Regions from separate parts of the Enterobacter sp. UPMP2061 genome, predicted to be linked through region 4. Evidence: predicted binding sites of a transcription regulator. Region 4 holds the regulator's gene; each other region holds the start of a gene.
The links. The regulator PurR, encoded in region 4, represses purine synthesis genes. The targets are predictions, from matches to a motif close to CANGCAAACGTTTGCNTG.
Positions count from the first base shown of each region.

Region 1: the regulator PurR is predicted to act here: its motif matches at 3,617-3,634, upstream of pyrD (quinone-dependent dihydroorotate dehydrogenase).
Region 2: the regulator PurR is predicted to act here: its motif matches at 2,526-2,543, upstream of raiA (ribosome-associated translation inhibitor RaiA).
Region 3: the regulator PurR is predicted to act here: its motif matches at 2,519-2,536, upstream of tusA (sulfurtransferase TusA).

Region 1 covers NZ_JBSKJP010000001.1:747,493-752,390, reverse strand. The annotation lists gene rlmKL (bifunctional 23S rRNA (guanine(2069)-N(7))-methyltransferase RlmK/23S rRNA (guanine(2445)-N(2))-methyltransferase RlmL) at 1-597, opposite strand, end outside; gene ACWKXX_RS03565 (YcbX family protein) at 696-1,805, shown strand; gene zapC (cell division protein ZapC) at 1,802-2,344, opposite strand; gene pyrD (quinone-dependent dihydroorotate dehydrogenase) at 2,511-3,521, opposite strand; gene ssuE (NADPH-dependent FMN reductase) at 3,771-4,346, shown strand; gene ACWKXX_RS03545 (sulfonate ABC transporter substrate-binding protein) at 4,339-4,898, shown strand, end outside.
Region 2 covers NZ_JBSKJP010000019.1:3,358-8,255, reverse strand. The annotation lists gene ACWKXX_RS21630 (SMP-30/gluconolactonase/LRE family protein) at 1-670, shown strand, start outside; gene pheA (bifunctional chorismate mutase/prephenate dehydratase) at 667-1,827, opposite strand; Phe leader region at 1,858-1,983, opposite strand; gene pheL (pheA operon leader peptide PheL) at 1,935-1,982, opposite strand; gene raiA (ribosome-associated translation inhibitor RaiA) at 2,087-2,428, opposite strand; gene bamD (outer membrane protein assembly factor BamD) at 2,696-3,433, opposite strand; gene rluD (23S rRNA pseudouridine(1911/1915/1917) synthase RluD) at 3,565-4,545, shown strand; gene yfiH (purine nucleoside phosphorylase YfiH) at 4,542-4,898, shown strand, end outside.
Region 3 covers NZ_JBSKJP010000008.1:126,208-131,105, reverse strand. The annotation lists gene ACWKXX_RS16035 (AI-2E family transporter) at 1-995, opposite strand, end outside; gene ACWKXX_RS16030 (DcrB family lipoprotein) at 1,131-1,688, opposite strand; gene ACWKXX_RS16025 (7-cyano-7-deazaguanine/7-aminomethyl-7-deazaguanine transporter) at 1,761-2,426, opposite strand; gene tusA (sulfurtransferase TusA) at 2,596-2,838, shown strand; gene ACWKXX_RS16015 (TRAP transporter substrate-binding protein) at 3,072-4,043, shown strand; gene ACWKXX_RS16010 (TRAP transporter small permease) at 4,056-4,565, shown strand; gene ACWKXX_RS16005 (TRAP transporter large permease) at 4,576-4,898, shown strand, end outside.
Region 4 covers NZ_JBSKJP010000001.1:1,056,847-1,061,744, forward strand. The annotation lists gene punR (DNA-binding transcriptional activator PunR) at 1-693, shown strand, start outside; gene purR (HTH-type transcriptional repressor PurR) at 711-1,736, opposite strand; gene cydH (cytochrome bd-I oxidase subunit CydH) at 2,034-2,123, shown strand; gene ACWKXX_RS05170 (MFS transporter) at 2,285-3,451, shown strand; gene sodB (superoxide dismutase [Fe]) at 3,489-4,070, opposite strand; gene ACWKXX_RS05180 (C40 family peptidase) at 4,193-4,898, opposite strand, start outside.

The DNA of each region.
Region 1 (4,898 bases), 310 kb from region 4:
ACCGCACATCGGATCGAGCAGCGGCGTACCTGGCTGCCATCCGGAGCGCATCACGATAGCGGCAGCCAGCGTTTCTTTGATCGGCGCCATCCCGGTGCGATCGCGATAGCCGCGCAGATGCAGGCCTGCGCCACTCAGATCCAGGGAAATACTGGCCGTATCGCCGTTCAGCCAGACGTTGATACGCAGATCCGGGTTTTCACGGTCAACGTTCGGACGTTCTTTATTGCGACGCGTGAAGCAGTCCACAATGGCATCCTTAACGCGCAGGGCACCATACTGGCTGTTGCGGATCTCATCGTTGACGCCGTTGAAATGCACCGCAAAGGTAGCGTCCGGGGTGAAGATCTCTGTCCAGTCGATCATCTGTACGCCGGTGTAGAGATCAAGATCGCTGTAGACCTTGCACTCTTTCATCGGCAGCATGATGCGCGACGCCAGACGGCTCCACATCAGGCTCTGGTAAATAAGCCGCGTGTCGCCCTCAAAATGGACACCACCCTGAACCACCCGGCACTCTTTCGCGCCCAGGGCTTCCAGTTCAGTTTTTAACAGCTCTTCCAGCCCACGGGCCGTACTGGCAAACAGAGAATTCATATCGTCACTTTTACTCATAGAAAATTGTCGCGCATTATAGCTAATATGGCGTGTATGTCATAAAGTTGAAGGCTTATTTTCTTTAGCGGGAGTGTGCAGTGGCGACGTTATCCAGGCTTTTTATTCATCCGGTGAAATCCATGCGCGGCATCGGCGTCTCTCACGCGCTGGCCGATATGAGCGGATTCGCCTTCGATCGTATTTTTATGGTCACCGAGCCTGACGGTACGTTTATCACCGCACGTCAGTTCCCGCAGATGGTTCGCTTTACCCCTTCCCCGCTTCATGACGGGCTGCATTTGACTGCGCCGGACGGTTCAAGCGTCGTGATCCGCTTTGCTGATTTTGCGCCGCTTGATGCGCCAACGGAAGTGTGGGGCAATCATTTTACCGCGCGTATCGCGCCGGATAACATTAACCAGTGGCTGAGCGGCTTTTTCTCCCGTGACGTTCAGCTGCGCTGGGTTGGGCCTGCGCTGACCCGTCGCGTGAAGCGCCACGATGCGGTTCCCCTCTCCTTCGCCGATGGTTTTCCCTTCCTGCTGACCAGCGAGGCCTCGCTGCGTGATTTACAAAATCGTTGTAAAGCCAGCGTGCAGATGGAGCAGTTTCGCCCGAATCTGGTGGTGACCGGAGCGGATGCCTGGGATGAAGATACCTGGAAAGTGATCCGCATCGGCAGCGTTATTTTTGATGTCGTGAAGCCGTGCAGCCGCTGTATTTTTACCACCGTCAGCCCGGAGAAAGGCCAGAAACACCCTTCCGGCGAACCGCTGAAAACCTTGCAGTCATTTCGTACCGCGCAGGATAACGGTGATGTCGACTTCGGCCAGAACCTGATCCCCCGCTCCAGCGGCGTGATCCGCGTGGGCGACGAGGTCGAAATTCTCACCCGCGGGCCTGCCAGGGTGTACGGCGCAGGTCAGGAAGAAGAGATGGTTGACGTTGTCACCAACGTCGCTTCCGCGGTGGATATTCACTGGGAAGGCAAAGTTATCCGTGGTAACAATCAGCAGGTGCTACTGGAACAGCTGGAGCAGGCAGGTATCCGCGTACCGTATTCCTGTCGCGCGGGGATTTGCGGATGCTGTCGCATTAAACTGGTCGATGGTGAAGTAAGTGCCCTGAAGAAATCTGCGATTGGCAGTGACGGCACGATCCTGTGCTGTAGCTGTGTCCCGAAAACATCCGTACAGCTGGAAGCTTAAACTGCCTGTTCAAGGCTGAAGGAATCAACGCGCAGCTGTGGCTTCAGCCTGTCATTCATCACTTTGATGGCATCACCTAACTGCATAACTCGCCCGGCAATGGTCACGCCGGGTTGGGCCAGCAAACAGAGCGCAGCGTTTTCACCGGGTTCAACCACCAGCAAATTCACCTCTTCTTCGGTATCGCTCAGATTGACGCTCGCCGCATCGCCGATAGCCAGGGTCCAGCACATGCCGTGGGCGAGAAAATGCCAGCTTTTCGGCATTTGCGGTTTCAGGAAACGGATCGCCACCAGCGCATTTAGTACCAGTTCAGCGCGCTGTTCTTTGGAGAGATCGAACTCGCGGCATTTTTCTTCAAAAGAGAAATAGAGTGCGGCGTCGTCAACGCAAAAGCCTGAGGGAGCAAACGCGTCTGGCGTTAACATTCGGCGCGCAAAACGAGAGCGAAACAACATGCCATTGGCTAAGTCGAGCATCATACGGTCATGCTCGTCACAAAAATACCAGCGCCAGTTATCGTCAGGTTTAATTCGCATGTTTCTCTCCCGTCCCCTAAACGTCCTGTACTAAAAATGTCCTGTTTGCCGCTTCGCTTATAACACTAGTAATAAAAGACTATAATGTTTAAATAAGCAACAATGACGGAATATAAAACAACCAGGGCTGGAAATAAAGCCCTGGTTGTCTGATTAAGAGAAAAGATTAGATATGCGTGACGATTTCTTTAATCAGCGGCGGCCCTTTAAAAATAAAGCCGGAATAAATTTGCACCAGCGATGCACCTGCCGCCATCTTCTCACGTGCAGCGATGACAGAGTCAATGCCACCCACGCCAATAATCGGCAGCTGACCTTTTAATTCTGCGGAGAGTGCGCGAATAATTTCGGTGCTTTTTAATTGTACCGGACGGCCACTTAATCCACCCGCTTCGTCACAGTTTTTCATTCCCTGAACGAGAGAGCGATCGAGTGTTGTATTGGTTGCAATCACACCATCAATATTATGGCGAACTAAACTGTCGGCAACCTGGATCAATTCTTCTGCCGAAAGATCCGGGGCGATCTTAACCGCGACCGGAACATATTTATGGTGGATCGCCTGTAGCGCCGTTTGTTTATTTTTAATGGCGCCAAGAAGATCGTCGAGCGCTTCGCCATATTGTAATGAACGCAGCCCTGGGGTGTTAGGCGAAGATATATTCACCGCAATATAACCGGCATAGGCATAGACTTTTTCCATACAAATCAGATAGTCATCTTTACCCTGCTCGACCGGCGTGTCTTTATTTTTGCCAATATTAATACCCAGCACGCCATCAAAATGGGCTTTCTTAACGTTCTCAACCAGATGATCGACGCCAAGGTTATTAAAGCCCATGCGGTTGATCAGCCCCTCGGCTTCAACCAGGCGAAACAGACGTGGCTTGTCATTTCCCGGCTGCGGACGCGGCGTCACCGTCCCGATTTCGATCGAGCCAAAGCCCATCGCACCGAGTGCATCAATGCATTCGCCATTTTTGTCCAGACCGGCCGCCAGGCCCAGTGGATTTTTGAAAGTCAGGCCCATGCACTGAACTGGTTTTTCCGGCACGTTTTGACGCACCAGCGCGGCCAGAGGCGTTCCTGTAATACGGCGTAACTGCTGAAATGTAAATTCATGAGCGCGCTCAGGATCGAGCTGGAAAAGGGCTTTACGAACGAAGGGGTAGTACATGAACTCTCCTGGATTCCCGGTGTGCAAACCGGGAGGGGATTATGTGCGATTCCGCCCGGAAAGGGAATTGACCTGTGGCAAAAAAAGCCACGTAAAACGCAATCGTTTACTTATCGGTTCGCTTCTTATGCATTTTTCTGCATTCATCCTGAGGATAAATCATTTAGTGGAATAACCACGCAATGTCACACTCCTGAAAATTGTTATGAATGTTAGATAAAAGCAAACAATTAGTTATAAGGAGCAACCATGCGCGTCATTACCCTGGCCGGAAGCCCCCGCTTCCCCTCTCGCTCCAGCGCACTGCTGGAATACGCTCGCGAAAAGCTTAATGCTCTGGATGTCGAAGTGTGTCACTGGAATTTGCACAATTTCGCGCCTGAAGATCTGCTCTACGCCCGTTTCGACAGCCCGGCGCTGAAAACCCTGATCGAACAACTTAAGAGTGCTGACGGGCTGGTCGTCGCGACACCGATTTATAAAGCCTCTTTTTCCGGCGCACTGAAAACGCTGCTCGATCTGCTGCCCGAACGCGCGCTGGACGGTAAGGTCGTCCTGCCGCTGGCCACAGGCGGTACGGTAGCTCATTTACTGGCGGTGGATTATGCCCTCAAGCCGGTTCTGAACGCGCTGAAAGCGCAGGAGATCCTGCATGGCGTCTTCGCTGACGACTCACAGGTAATCGACTACCAGCATAAACCCCATTTCACGCCGAATCTGCAAACCCGCCTCGACAGTGCGCTCGAAACCTTCTGGCACGCCCTGAACCGTCGGGATCGCCACGCGGCAGCATTTCATCAATCACAAGGAGTGGCGCATGTTTAAAACAGTTACCCGTATCGGGCTGGCAGGTCTGCTGGCAGTGGCGTCGCTGGCTCAGGCGGCGGAGAAAGCGCCGGAGAGCCTGCGTATCGGTTATCAGAAAGGCAGCGTCAGCATGGTGTTGGCGAAAAGCCATGCGTTGCTTGAGAAGCGTTTCCCGGAGACCAAATTCTCATGGGTCGAGTTCCCTGCCGGACCACAGATGCTGGAGGCGCTGAACGTCGGGAGTATTGATTTAGGCAGCACCGGCGATATCCCGCCAATCTTTGCGCAGGCTGCCGGGGCGGATCTGGTTTACGTTGGCGTTGAGCCCGCCAAGCCGAAGGCAGAGGTTATTTTGGTGCCGGAAAACAGCGAGATCAAAAGCGTCGCCGACCTCAAAGGCCATAAGGTTGCTTTCCAGAAAGGTTCAAGCTCGCACAACCTGCTGCTGCGCGCGTTGCAGGAGGCCGGCCTTAAATTCACCGATATCCAGCCCGTTTACCTGACGCCTGCCGATGCGCGCGCGGCGTTTCAGCAAAAAAATGTTGATGCCTGGGCTATCTGGGATCCGTA
Region 2 (4,898 bases), on a different contig from region 4:
CGTCGCGATGCGAAACGCCATCTGGCTGACCGATAAACACGGCCTGCTCCAGCGTAAGGTTTGCGATAACCCGTCCAACCCGCAGCTTGCACGCTTTAACGATGGCGGTACCGATCATCAGGGACGGTTTTATGCGGGCACGTTCTGGGGGCCGGGAGATTATAACGGCGCCATGCTGATGCGTATCGACAACGACCTGACGCCGCAAGTGATCCAGTGCGATATTCACGGGCATAACGGTTTAGCGTTTAGTCCTGATAAACGGTGGATGTTTACTTCTGATACGCCGAACGGCGTGATCTACCGTACGCCGCTTGATGAGCAGGGAGAACCCGGTAAGCGCGAAGAGTTTCGCCGGTTTAGCGAGGGAGAAGGTATACCCGACGGTGCGGCAATGGATGAGGAAGGCTGCTACTGGAGCGCACTGTTTGACGGCTGGCGTATCGCACGGTTTTCACCGCAAGGCGAACAGCTGGAAGAGTATCGGCTGCCGGTACGCTGCCCGACAATGGTCTGCTTTGGCGGCGACGATATGAAAACGCTGTTTATCACCACCACGCGGGAAAATATGGAGGCGGAGGAGCTGGCGAAATATCCGCTTTCCGGTGCCATCTTCACCCTGCCTGTAAATGTGGCAGGGATGAAGAAAAGCCGCTTTATCGAACGTTAAGCCGGATCGACCGGGACCACGTTTTCGCTCGGATAGCAGCCCAGCACTTTCATGGAGCGTGTGATCTCGCCCAGTTCGCGCAGGGCTTTCTGCATGGACGCAGACTCCAGGTTGGCCTGAACGTCGAGATAAAACATTTCTTCCCACGGGTTGCCATGTATTGGGCGGGATTCCAGCTTCGTCATGATCAGGTTGTGATTACGCAGCACCAGCAGCGCTTCAACCAGCGCACCCGCCTGCTGGCCGGTCGCCATCAGCAGGGTGGTTTTCGCCGGGACCTGGTCCGACACGTTGATGGCCTTGCGGGCCAGAACCACGAAACGGGTGATATTCTGCGTCTGGTTGGCCAGATTGCGTTCCAGCACCTGTAAGCCATACAGCGCGCCGCCCGCTTCGCTACCGAGAGCCGCGACGGCAGAAGAGTTTGCCTGCGCCACTTTTTCCATCGCCGCCGAGGTGCTTTCGGTGTATTCAATTTTCCAGTGCGGATAACGGTTCAGGAACTGGCTGCACTGCTGGAACGGCTGCGGGTGGCTGTACACCGTTTCGATCTGACTCAGATCGGTTGAGCCAGAGACCAGCACGCAGTGATCGATAGGGATAGTCAACTCGCCGACTAACGACAGGCTGGTGTGCTGGAGCAGATCGTAAACATCATTGATGGCACCGGAACTGGTGTTCTCAATAGGCACTACGGCGTAATCTGCCTGGCCGGTTTCGACCTGGTTGAAAATGTCTGCAAATTTCGCGCAGCCGCTCTCAATAAACTCTTCGAAATGGCGGGCTGCGTACTGGCGAGCTGCCAGGTGAGAATAGGACCCTTTCGGGCCGAGGAAAGCGATACGAGCAGAGTGCGGGTTGGTTTTGTTCAGATGCTGCTGGAGCAGGGCTTGTTGCGTCAGAACGGAGTCTTCGATGATGAGCTGGAACAGGCGGGTGATGTAGTGCGCATCCAGATGATGCGCTTTGCCGAGTTGAATCAACCGTTCCAGTAAATCACGTTCGCGATCGATATCGCGCACCGGCCGATGGGACTCGAGCTTGGCTTTGCCCACTTCAACGGCGAGCGCGCGGCGTTCTGCCAGCAGGGCCAGTAATTTTTCGTCGAGTGCACTGATTTTTACGCGTAAATCCAGGAGCGGGTTTTCCGGTGTCATAGTGTTGTCTGTCTCATTTTATCGTTATCAATAAAAAAGGCCTCCCGGTGTGGGAGGCCTTGTTGTTCGTCTTCGCATTCTTTATCACACGACGAAACGCCTCCCGGTCAGGGGAAGGTAAAAAAGAATGCGAAGAAAAACGGCGTCTGTTTCATAAGGTCATCCTGAAATTGATAGGTTAAAGTACCTGCACTGTTTTGATCCTGTCAATAAAAAACGCGCCCGAAGGCGCGTTGTCGGTACACTCAATTTTAGAGGATTACTCTTCTTCAACTTCTTCCGCGAAGCTGGCGTCTTTCACCGAGGTTGCGGCGCGACGTGCTTCACCTTTGTGTTGCACTTTATTGAGCTGCCGTTCCAGCTTGTTGATCAAATCGTTAATTGCGGTGTACATATCCTCGTGTTTTGCGCTGGCGACCAGATGGCCGTTTGGAGTATTGATAGTTGCATCAGCGATGAAACCCTGCGGCTCCTTGGACAGGATGATATGTGGATTAATCAAATGTGTTTGCCATTTATCCAGTTTGGCGAGACGGTCTGCGACGTGCTGGCGGATTGCCGGAGTAATTTCCATTTGTTTACTGGTAATGTTCATTGTCATAAATTTTACCTCTTGTCTTTCCGTCTTGGTGATTCCAGCATACCCGACCTAATGTCAAAATGTGTGATTTAGATCACGTTATTTTGTCGGTTTTTGTCAGGGAATCTTTTTTGTGAGGCAGGGCAGGAAGAGGTGAGATTTACCTTGTCGAAGCCAACAATTGCGGTCATAGTTGAATGGATGTGTTGAAGCTAAACCGCTTCAGCGTAAGTGTGAAAGAATAAAAAAACGGCAGCCCGCGGGCTGCCGTTATGCGTTGTAGCGGTATCAGGTGTTGCTGCTGTTCGCGGCGATGATTTTCGCCACTTTGTCAGCCTGAGCCGTCATCTGCATCTGGCGATACGCATTTTCCATCAGCTTCAGGCCATCACGCGTGGCCTGGGTATCCGGATAATCACGCAGCATGCCTTCTACACGGTTAACCACGGCAACCCATGCGCCACGGCGGGTGTAGTATTCCGCAACGGAGTACTCATATTTCGCCAGACGATCTTTCAGGAATACCAGACGCTTAGTGGCATCGGTAATGTACTGGCTGTTCGGGTAGCTACGCACCAGTTTGGAGAAGTCATTGAAAGCATCACGCGCATGTTGCGGGTCACGGTCGGAACGATCCACCCCGAAGAAGCCCTGCAATGCACTATCATCCAGCGCCATGTTAGTCAGGCCGCGCATGTACATCACGTAATCGATGTTAGGATGGGTAGGGTTCAGACGCATGAAACGATCGATGGTTGCCTGAGCCAGCGGCAGATCGGCATTTTTGTAGTAGGCGTAGATAAGATCTAACTGTACCTGCTGCGAATACGGGCCAAACGGATAGCGATTATCCAACGCTTCCAGTTGCGTTATCGCCTGTTTCCAGTTACCGTCCTGCAACTTTTGTTGTGCAGTCGCATAGATTTCATTCGGCGGATTGTCAGGGACCTGTTCATTCGAACCGGAGCAGCCCACCAAAGCCAGGCTCAACGTGGCCGCTGCCACCAGATATTTCATGCGCGTCATGACGTTTTGACTTTCCTCAAATGTTTGTCCGGGAGAAACTCAGTTCCTGCTCCCGATTAAGACCAGCTACAATAGCACACTATATTAAACGGCAAAGCCGTAAAACCCAACGTTAAACGAAGAAGCAGTTTATGGCACAACGAGTAGAACTCACCGCAACAGTCTCCGAAAATCAGCTCGGTCAACGCTTAGATCAGGCTTTGGCCGAATTGTTCCCTGATTATTCGCGTTCACGCATAAAAGAATGGATCCTTGACCAGCGCGTGCTGGTAAACGGCAAGATCTGGGACAAACCAAAAGAGAAAGTGTTTGGTGGGGAAGCTGTCGCCATCAATGCTGAAATCGAAGAGGAAGTCCGCTTCGAGCCGCAGGATATCCCGCTGGATATCGTCTACGAAGATGACGACATTCTGGTCATCAACAAGCCGCGCGACTTTGTTGTTCACCCGGGCGCGGGCAATCCTGACGGTACGGTACTTAACGCTCTCCTTCATTATTATCCGCCGATTGCCGATGTACCGCGTGCCGGTATCGTTCACCGTCTGGATAAAGACACCACGGGTCTGATGGTGGTGGCGAAGACGGTTCCCGCCCAGACTCGCCTGGTGGAATCGTTGCAACTGCGCGAAATCACCCGTGAGTATGAAGCGGTGGCGATTGGTCATATGACCTCTGGCGGCACGGTGGAAGAGCCTATCAGCCGTCACCCAACCAAGCGTACGCATATGTCTGTACACCCGATGGGCAAACCGGCGGTAACCCACTACCGCATCATGGAACATTTCCGTATTCATACGCGCCTGCGTCTGCGTCTGGAAACCGGGCGTACTCACCAGATCCGCGTGCACATGGCGCATATTACCCATCCGCTGGTGGGGGACCCTGTTTACGGCGGTCGTCCGCGTCCACCAAAGGGCGCATCGGATGAATTCATCTCCGTGCTGCGTAAATTCGATCGCCAGGCGCTGCATGCGACGATGCTACGTCTTTACCACCCAATCACCGGAATTCAGATGGAATGGCATGCGCCGATCCCACAGGATATGGTGGAACTTATCGACGCGATGCGCGCAGATTTCGAAGAACATAAGGATCACGTGGACTGGTTATGACCAAACTGATTGTCCCGGAATGGCCACTGCCTGAAGGCGTGGCCGCCTGTAGTTCAACCCGTATCGGTGGCGTGAGCCAGGGCGCGTGGGAGTCACTGAACCTCGGTGCGCACTGTGGTGATAACCTGGAGCACGTTGAAGAGAACCGTAAACGCCTCTTTGCTGCGGGAAACCTTCCTTCAAAACCGGTCTGGCTTGAGCAGGTGCATGGTAAAGCGGTGCTGAAGCTGACGGGGGAGCCCTATGCGTCTAAGCGCGCCGATGCTTCGTACAGCAATACGCCGGGAACGGTTTGCGCGGTGATGACTGCTGATTGCCTGCCGGTGTTGTTCTGCAATCAGGCAGGGACTGAA
Region 3 (4,898 bases), on a different contig from region 4:
CTGCCTCCTTTCGTGGTTTCCATCCAGATTTTACAGACGCTGGTGAGCGGCACGGAGAGCAGCATGCCCACCGGACCCAGCAGCCATCCCCAGATCAGTAACGATAAAAACACCACCATCGTCGACATGCCCAGACGGTGGCCCATCATGCGCGGCTCAAGAATGTTACCCAGCACCATATGCACGACGAGGAACAGCGCACCTACCAGCATGCACTCATAAAAACCGTTAAACAGGAACGCCTGGATCATCGGCGGAACGGCGGAAAGCACCGCGCCGATATTGGGTACGTAGTTCAGTAAAAACGCCAGCACGCCCCACATCAGCGCGAACTGCACGTCCAGCAGTATCAGCCCCAGCCAGACGATCACGCCGGTCCACAGGCTTAACAGCGTTTTCAGCGCCAGATATTTGGATACGCCCTTCAGCGCGCGGTGCAAGCCGGCAATGTGGATCTGTGGATTGTTCAGGGCAAAACGCAGTTTATACGGCACGTGGCGCACTTCGAACAGCATAAACACCACCGTCATCACCAGCAGCAGAATGCTGGCCATTGCCCCGGAAAGCCCGGTCATCAACGTGGTGGCGTAGGTCATCACCTTCTCGGAATCCATCCGACGCAGCATCCGTTCCGGTGAGATATGCAGATTCACGAACGGCAACATGCGCTGAAGATCGACCAGCTTGCGCGTCAGCTCTTTATTGTACTGCGGCAGCATGGTGGAAAATTCGCTCAGCGAGGCGGCGAGCACGCCGAACAGCGCCGTCAGGACAACCAGCATCACCATCACCACAATGGTAATCGCGACCGGGCGGCTGATGCCCCGGCGTAAAAACCATGTCACCAGCGGGTTGAGCACAATGGCGAAAAACAGCGCCAGCAGAAGCTGAACAATGATATCCGCCGCCGCGTGGATACCCGCAAGGATAACCACCAGGCAGGCAAGTTTTAATAAAATATGAAGTCCGGCTTTGTCGGGCGGGCTGGCAGTCATAAGAATTCCTTTTTCCGGGGGGCGTGTTAATTGTAGTGCGCCGGATGGGCTTCGTCTGGCGTGTTAGTCTGAAAGTCGTGGCAAAAAAATGGCCCCCGGCGCAAGCGACGGAGGCCACGGCATCCTGGTGAACGATTACTGGATCACGAGGGTGTTAATGATGTTTTCAGCGGCGGTCTGCGCTTTCTGCTGATTGTCTGCCGGCAGGGTGATCTGCATGGTCAGCAGTTTATTGTCCACCTTGCCGAGCACCACGGAGGAGTAGGCGGTCTGGCCTTTGGCAGAGATGATGCTGTCCAGCTGTTGCAGCGTGTGGCCTTTCAGTTCAACAGACTTATTGGTGACCACCTGAAGCTGCGGGTCGCGGCTGCGCTGCTGATCTTCCAGGCGTTTGGCCAGCACGCCAAGATCTTCGCTGGTATCGTCACCGACGATCACAATCACCGCTTTTTGGCCGGTGGCATCGGAATAGACGTGCATATTGTTCGCCTGGGTGCCCAGCTTACCGCTCTGGTCGGTCATGTCCGCGGGCAGAGAGAAACTGAGTTTGCCATCCATCAGGCTCACCGGCTGACCGGTGGCGTTGCTTTCTGCTGACGCGCCCTGAGCAGGCGTTTTGGTGTCGCTGTTATCACAGGCTGCAAGGCCAACAACCAGCAGGCCAATCCCGACATATTTAACCAGATTGCGCATTGACTTCTTCCTTTCGATAAACGGCCATAACGGCTCATTCGTTCATCTTATCACAACTGATAAAGCGAACCCTTAACCTGCCTGCAATGCGGAGATTTCAGATTTATCTGCCAGCCTTTTCAGCAGCATATTCAACAGTACGCCGTACATCGGCAGGAAGAAGACCAGGCTGATAAGCACCTTAAAGGCGTAGTCCACCAGAGCGATTTCCATCCAGTGTTCTGCCATGAAGGCGTCCGGGCTGCGCCAGAAGGCGATGAAGAAGAAGGCCAGCGTATCGCTCACGTTACCGAACAGCGTGGAGGCCGTTGGTGCCATCCACCAGCGATGGTTTTGACGCAGGCGGTTAAACACGTGGACATCGAGGATCTGCCCCAGGGCATAAGCCATAAAGCTGGCGGTGGCAATACGCGCGACGAACAGGTTGAAGTGCGTCAGCGCTTCGAAGCCCTGCCAGCTGCCCATGTAAAACAGCGAGGAGATGGCGTAGGAGACAAACAGTGCCGGGATCATCACCGCAAAAATAATCCGCCGCGCCAGCGGTGCGCCAAAAATACGCACGGTTAAATCCGTCGCAAGGAAAATAAACGGGAAACTGAACGCGCCCCAGGTGGTATGGAAACCAAAAATGGAGATGGGGAGCTGTACCAGATAGTTACTGGAGATGATCACCAGCAGATGAAATAGCGAAAGCCAGAACAACGCCTTGACGCGCTGCGATTGTGTAAAGGAGTTCATATTGTACCTTTTTGATTAATATTTGGGGTGAGGGAACCCAATAAAGCCGCCGCATGATACTGCTTTGACGACACTTTGCAATGGCTAATTTTCACGCAATCGTTAACCTGGTTTGCATTGGCGATAGCGGGGCGTAAACTACAGCCGTTTTTACCTGAACGAGAAGAAAATGACCGACCTGTTTTCCCGCCCAGACCACACGCTTGATGCTCAGGGCCTCCGTTGCCCGGAGCCGGTAATGATGGTGCGTAAAACCGTCCGTAACATGCAGAGTGGCGAAACGCTGCTGATCGTCGCTGACGACCCGGCTACCACCCGTGATATCCCCGGCTTTTGTACCTTTATGGAACATGAACTGGTGGCGCAGCAAACCGAGACCTTGCCGTACCGGTATTTGATTCGTAAGGGGTAAGTGCGGCCTGACGCCCGGCGGCGCTTCGCTTGCACGGGCCTACGGGTGTAGTAGGTCGGGTAAGGCGCAGCCGCCACCCGACAAGTACTCATCACAATTTCGAACCATCGTTTCAAAATTTCGCGCTTTTGTGAGGCGCTTCACCCTCCCTTTTCCAGCCGTAGTCTAATTTTTAAGCGTCAAAAACTAAAACATCGTTTTAACGCTTATCTCACTACCCTGGAGTTGACTCAATGAAAACGACCCTCAAGCCGTTACTGGCCGCGCTGTGCCTGTCTGCTTTTGCCTGCTCCGTTTCTGCCCAGACCATCAAAGCCGCCGATGTGCATCCCGAAGGCTACCCGAACGTGGTGGCGGTTCAGCACATGGGTGAAAAACTCAAACAACAAACCGATGGCAAGCTGGAGATTAAGGTCTTCCCCGGCGGCGTGCTGGGGGATGAAAAGCAGATGATTGAGCAGGCGCAGATGGGGGCGATCGACATGATCCGCGTCTCCATGGCGCCGGTGGCTGCCATTCTGCCGGATATCGAAGTGTTTACGCTGCCCTACGTATTCCGCGATGAAGACCACATGCACAAGGTGATCGACGGGGATATCGGCAAGCAGATTGGCGACAAACTCACCGCCAACCCGAAATCGCGTCTGGTCTTCCTTGGCTGGATGGATTCCGGCACCCGTAACCTGATCACCAAAGAGCCGATCGTCAAACCGGACGATCTGAAAGGGAAGAAAATCCGTGTGCAGGGCAGCCCGGTGGCGCTGGCCACGCTGAAAGCGATGGGGGCGAACTCGGTGGCGATGGGCGTCAGCGAGGTTTACAGCGGCATGCAGACCGGGGTGATCGACGGCGCGGAGAACAACCCGCCAACCTTTATCGCCCACAACTATATGCCGGTCGCCAAAAACTACACGCTGAGCGGCCACTTTATCACCCCGGAAATGCTCCTGTACTCAAAAGTGAAATGGGACAAGCTCAGCGCCGACGAGCAGCAAAAAGTCCTGACGCTGGCCCGCGAAGCGCAGTTCGAGCAGCGCAAGCTCTGGCAGGCCTATAACGACCAGGCGCTGGCGAAAATGAAGGCCGGCGGCGTGCAGTTCCACGACATCGATAAAACGGTGTTTATCAAGGCGACAGAGCCGGTGCGCGCGCAGTATGGCGATAAGCATCAGGATCTGATGAAAGCCATCGCTGACGTCCAGTAAACCGGAGTACGTATGTCCGAACTCTACCTGAAGTGGATGGACCGTCTGTACCTGTTCGCCATGGCGGTGGCAGGTATTTCGCTGTTGGTGATGACGATTGTCATCCCCATCGGCATTTTTTCACGCTACGTGCTTAATCGCGGCGAATCCTGGCCGGAGCCGATCGCCATTATCTGCATGGTGACGTTTACCTTTATCGGCGCGGCGGTGAGCTACCGCGCCGGGTCGCATATTGCGGTCAACATGCTCACCGACCGCCTGCCCGCGTCGCTGCAAAGAGTGTGCGCGCGGATGGTGGATCTGCTGATGCTGATGATTTCAGGCCTGATGTGCTGGTACAGCTACTGGCTGTGCGTCGAGCTGTGGGAGCAGCCGGTGGCGGAGTTTCCGCTTCTGACCTCCGGCGAAAGCTATCTGCCGCTACCTGTCGGGTCGGCCATTTTGATCCTGTTTGTGCTTGAACGCCTGCTGTTTGGCTCGCAGGAAAACCGTCCGGTCGTGCTGATCGGCAATCACAGTTAAGGGGTGAACAATGGATGCGTTTGTTTTGTTATTCACCCTCGCCATTTTGCTGGCGCTGGGGATGCCGGTGGCTTTCGCCGTCGGGTTAAGCGCCGTGGCGGGGGCGTTGTGGATCGATCTGCCGCTGGAGGCGCTGATGATCCAGATCACCAGCGGGGTGAATAAATTTACCCTGCTGGCGATCCCGTTCTTCATTCTTGCCGGGGCGATCATGGCGGAAGGGGGCATTGCCCGACGGCTGGTCAACTTCGCGTACGTTTTTGTCGGCTTTATTCGCGGCGGGCTGTCGCTGGTGAACATCGTGGCATCAACGTTCTTCGGCGCGATTTCCGG
Region 4 (4,898 bases):
AAAAAAATGCAGATCACCCGTGAGCAGTGCCAGCAGATCGCCAACGGCTGGCGCGGGCATCTCGCTATCGCGGTGGATAACATCGTTAAGCCGGAGCGGACCCGGCAGATGATCGTCGATTTCTATCGTCATTTTTCCGACGTCGAACTGCGTGTTTCGCAGGAAGTGTTCAACGGCGTCTGGGATGCGCTGGCGGACGGCAGGGCGGAGATGGCGATTGGTGCAACCCAGGCGATCCCGGTTGGGGGGCGCTACGCGTTTCGCGACATGGGCATGCTGAGCTGGACCTGCGTGGTCGCGCGCGATCACCCGCTGGCGGCGCTGGAAGGTCCGCTGAGCGATGACACCTTACGCAACTGGCCCTCGCTGGTGCTGGAAGATACCTCCCGCTCGCTGCCCAAGCGCATTACCTGGCTGCTGGATAATCAGCGCCGCGTGGTCGCACCGGACTGGGAGTCGTCAGCCACCTGTCTGAGCGCGGGGCTGTGCGTTGGCATGGTGCCGGTGCATTTTGCGCGCCCGCGCATCGACGCGGGAGAGTGGGTGGCCTTGACGCTGGAAAACCCCTTCCCGGATGCCGCGTGCTGTCTGACGTGGCAGCAAAACGACGTCTCGCCCGCCATGGCCTGGCTGCTGGATTATCTGGGCGACAGCGAAACGCTGAACCGGGAGTGGTTGCGGGAACCAGCATAGCTGGCCCCGTAATGAGATTAACGACGGTAGTCGCGGAACGGACCGTCCGCAACGGAACGGCGTTCAATCAGGCGCGGGTGAACTTCAATGGACTGGGACTGTTCACGCTTGTTGACGATCCTGTCCAGCAGCATGTTGAAGGCCGTTTCACCCAGCGAATCTTTCGGCTGGTGAATGGTGGTCAGCGCCGGGGTAAAGAAGCGGGCGTTGCGCACGTTGTCATAGCCGATCACCGAGATATCCTGCGGGACGCGCAGGCCGAGTTCATCCGCCGCGCAGAGCGCGCCCATCGCCATGATGTCGCCGCCGCAGAACACCGCGGTAGGGCGATGCGGCTGGGAGACGATCTGCTGCATGGCGCGATAGCCCGACTCCGGCTCGAAGTCGCCCTGAACAATCCAGTTTTCCGGCACGGTGATCAGCGCCTCTTCCATCGCTTTCATGAAACCGGCCAGACGGCCAGCTCCGGTGTTACGCTCCAGCGGACCCGGGATCACGCCAATTTCACGATGACCGCGTTCTACCAGATAACGCCCCGCCATGTAGCCGCCTTCAAAGGCGTTATCAATAACGGAGTCGGTAAAGTCTGCGCGCGCTTCGCCCCAGTCCATGACCACCATCGGAATGTGGCGATACTCTTCCAGCATAGAAAGGACCGACTCGGGGTATTCAGAACACATTACCAGCAGGCCGTCGACGCGCTTTTGCGCCATCATTGACAGGTAAGCGCGCTGTTTTTCAATGTTGTTCCACGCGTTGCCCAGAATCAGGGTATAGCCTTTCTGGAAGCAGTTTTTTTCAACGGCTTCGATGATTTCAGCAAAGTAGGCCGCTTCACTGCTGGTGGCCAGCAGACCAATCGATTTGGTGTGATTAACCTTCAAGCTGCGGGCGACCGCACTTGGCGAGTAGTGCAGCTCTTTGATTGCCGCCCAGACGGCATTACGCGTCTCTTCAGCGACGAAACGCGTTTTGTTAATAACATGTGATACGGTTGTAGTGGAAACGTTTGCGCGTTTTGCTACGTCTTTAATTGTTGCCATTAAATGTCACTCCAGACCATATCCTAAGCTCCTGAAAAAATTGAAGGTAAACGTTTGCCTTCTCTCACCCTTATCACGCAAACATGAGTTGCGACACGCCGGGAAAACGACACAGGACGTCAGGAGGGGGTCAGTGGCCGGTACGCTAATAAATTTAGCGTGGAATTTTGTCCTATCTTGATGAAAAGGGGAAGAGGTAAAGTGGATATCCGCTTAAATCCTGGAAGATTTTTGACCTGAACTGTGTAAAAATGAGCAAGCTCACTTTTCGTAGGGTGAATAAAAGGAGAAAAATTGATGAGTACCGATCTGAAGTTTTCGCTGTTTACCACCATTGTTGTTCTTGCCCTGATTGTTGCGGGTGGTTTAACCGCTGCGCTGCACTGATTCAGGAGGGGGGAGAACCTTCTCCCTCTCTTGCCGCTATTGTTACCTCTCCGGCAAAAATCTTTTGCCAAAATGTTAACTTCTCATTTTTTGTGATTGATGTCATGCTTTTGACTTCTTAGTTCTGTGCCGGGTTATGGCACGGTATCCGGAGTCTCTTCATGAAAATCAATTTTCCCCTGCTGGCCCTGGCGATTGGCGCCTTTGGGATTGGCACCACTGAATTCTCCCCGATGGGGTTATTGCCTGTTATCGCCCGGGGTGTGGACGTCTCAATTCCTGCGGCCGGTATGTTAATTAGCGCCTACGCGATTGGCGTGATGGTGGGCGCGCCGCTGATGACGCTGCTGCTTTCCCACCGCGCTCGCCGCAATGCGCTGATTTTCCTGATGGCGATTTTCACTCTCGGAAATGTGCTTTCCGCGATTTCGCCCGATTACACCACTCTGATGCTTTCGCGCATTCTGACCAGCCTCAACCATGGCGCCTTCTTCGGACTGGGCTCGGTTGTTGCCGCCAGCGTGGTGCCAAAACATAAGCAGGCCAGCGCGGTAGCCACTATGTTCATGGGCCTCACCATCGCTAATATCGGCGGCGTTCCCGCTGCCACCTGGCTGGGAGAGGCCATCGGCTGGCGTATGTCTTTCCTCGCAACCGCCGGACTGGGCGTGGTCGCGATGGTTGCGCTGTTCTTCTCACTGCCGAAAGGAAGTGCGGGAGAACGTCCGGAAGTACGTAAAGAGCTGGCGGTGCTGATGCGTCCTCAGGTGTTGTCCGCGCTGCTTACCACGGTACTGGGGGCCGGGGCGATGTTTACGCTCTACACCTATATCTCCCCGGTGCTGCACGACATTACCCACGCAACGCCACTCTTTGTTACCGCGATGCTGGTGCTGATTGGTGTCGGGTTCTCGATTGGCAACTATCTTGGTGGGAAATTTGCCGACCGCTCCGTCAGTGGAACACTGAAAGGTTTTTTAACGCTGCTGATTGTCATCATGGTGGCGATTCCGTGGCTGGCGCGTAACGAAGTGGGTGCCGCGATTGCCATGGTGGTGTGGGGCGCCGCAACCTTTGCCGTGGTGCCACCGTTGCAGATGCGCGTAATGCGCGTTGCGCACGAAGCGCCGGGGCTCTCTTCGTCGGTGAATATCGGTGCGTTTAACCTGGGCAATGCGCTGGGGGCCGCAGCGGGCGGGGCGGTGATCTCAGGTGGTTTGGGTTACAGCTTTGTGCCGGTGATGGGGGCGATCATTGCTGCACTCGGCCTGCTGCTGGTGATTATGTCTGGTCGTAAACAGCCTGAAGCGGTGTGTACGGCGGAATAAACAAAAACGCAGAAGGGCTGCCCCTTCTGCGTGTCTCTTACGCGGCGAAGTTCTTCGCAACAAATTCCCAGTTAACCAGTGCCCAGAAGTGTTCCAGGTAGTTCGGGCGCGCATTACGGTAATCAATGTAATAGGCGTGTTCCCATACGTCCACGGTCATCAGCGGCGTGGCGCTGGTGGTCAGAGGGGTACCCGCATTAGAAGTGGAAACGATAGCCAGTTTGCCATCAGCCTCTTTTACCAGCCAGGTCCAGCCGGAGCCAAAGTTTTTAACGGCTGCGTCAGTAAACTTCGTTTTAAAATCCGCGAAACTGCCGAACGCGGCGTTAATCGCTGCCGCCAGCTCACCGGTAGGTTCTCCGCCTGCATTGGGGGCCAGGCAGTGCCAGTAGAAGGTGTGGTTCCACACCTGTGCGGCGTTGTTGAATACGCCGCCGTCTGAACTGCGCACGATCTCTTCCAGCGTTTTGCCTTCAAAATCGGTGCCCTTGATCAGATTGTTCAGGTTGGTGACATAGGTCTGGTGATGCTTGCCGTAATGGTACTCCAGGGTTTCCGCGGAAATGTGCGGGGCCAGGGCGTCTTTTGCATACGGTAGTGCAGGTAATTCGAACGACATTGCTTCTCTCCTTATAGTTTTATACGTTGCCAATAACCCTACAGACAACAAGGACAGAATAGCAAATTGAAAGGGTATGCAAAAGAGGAACTTACCCTGCCATGGAGGCGGCAGGGCAGGGTTTAGCGAATGGTTTTTGGCGTCATCACGCGGCGCGCACCCACATAGTGGCGCACCCAATAATCTTCGCTGAGAGAGGTGATCTGAATGTCCTGACCGCTGCGCGGTGACTGGATAAATTTACCGTTACCCACATACACCCCAACGTGATCGGCCGTACCGCGTCCCTGGGTGCGGAAGAACACCAGGTCGCCATTTTGCAGTTCGCCACGGTTTACAGGCGCGGCGTCGCGCAGATGGTACATCTCATTGGCGGTGCGTGGAATGCGAAACTTCACCAGATCTTTATAGGCATAATAAACCAGCCCACTACAGTCAAAACCGGTGCGCGGAGAGGTGCCACCCCAGCGATACGGTTTACCTATTTGCCCCATCAGTTTGTTCATCGCCGTTTTTTGCGCTTTCTGCATACGCGCTTTATGCACGTCAGCCAGCTTCGTCACTTTTGCGCATTTCGTTTTATGGCCTTTGCGCACGGTGCATTTTTCATTCACCAGGCTGGCGGTCGTGCGGGTGGTTTTGTGCGTGCCGGAACGGAGAGTTTTGGGTTTACTGGAGGCGGTCTTTTTGGTCTGAGCGGTGGTTTTCTTCTTTACTGTTTTACTGGTGGTTTTTTTCTTACGTTCTGTGGTTTTTGCCAGATGCGATTTTTGTACAGCAGAATGCCGCGCCTGTTCAGAGGCGTTCGCCGCTGGCGTAAATGAGAGT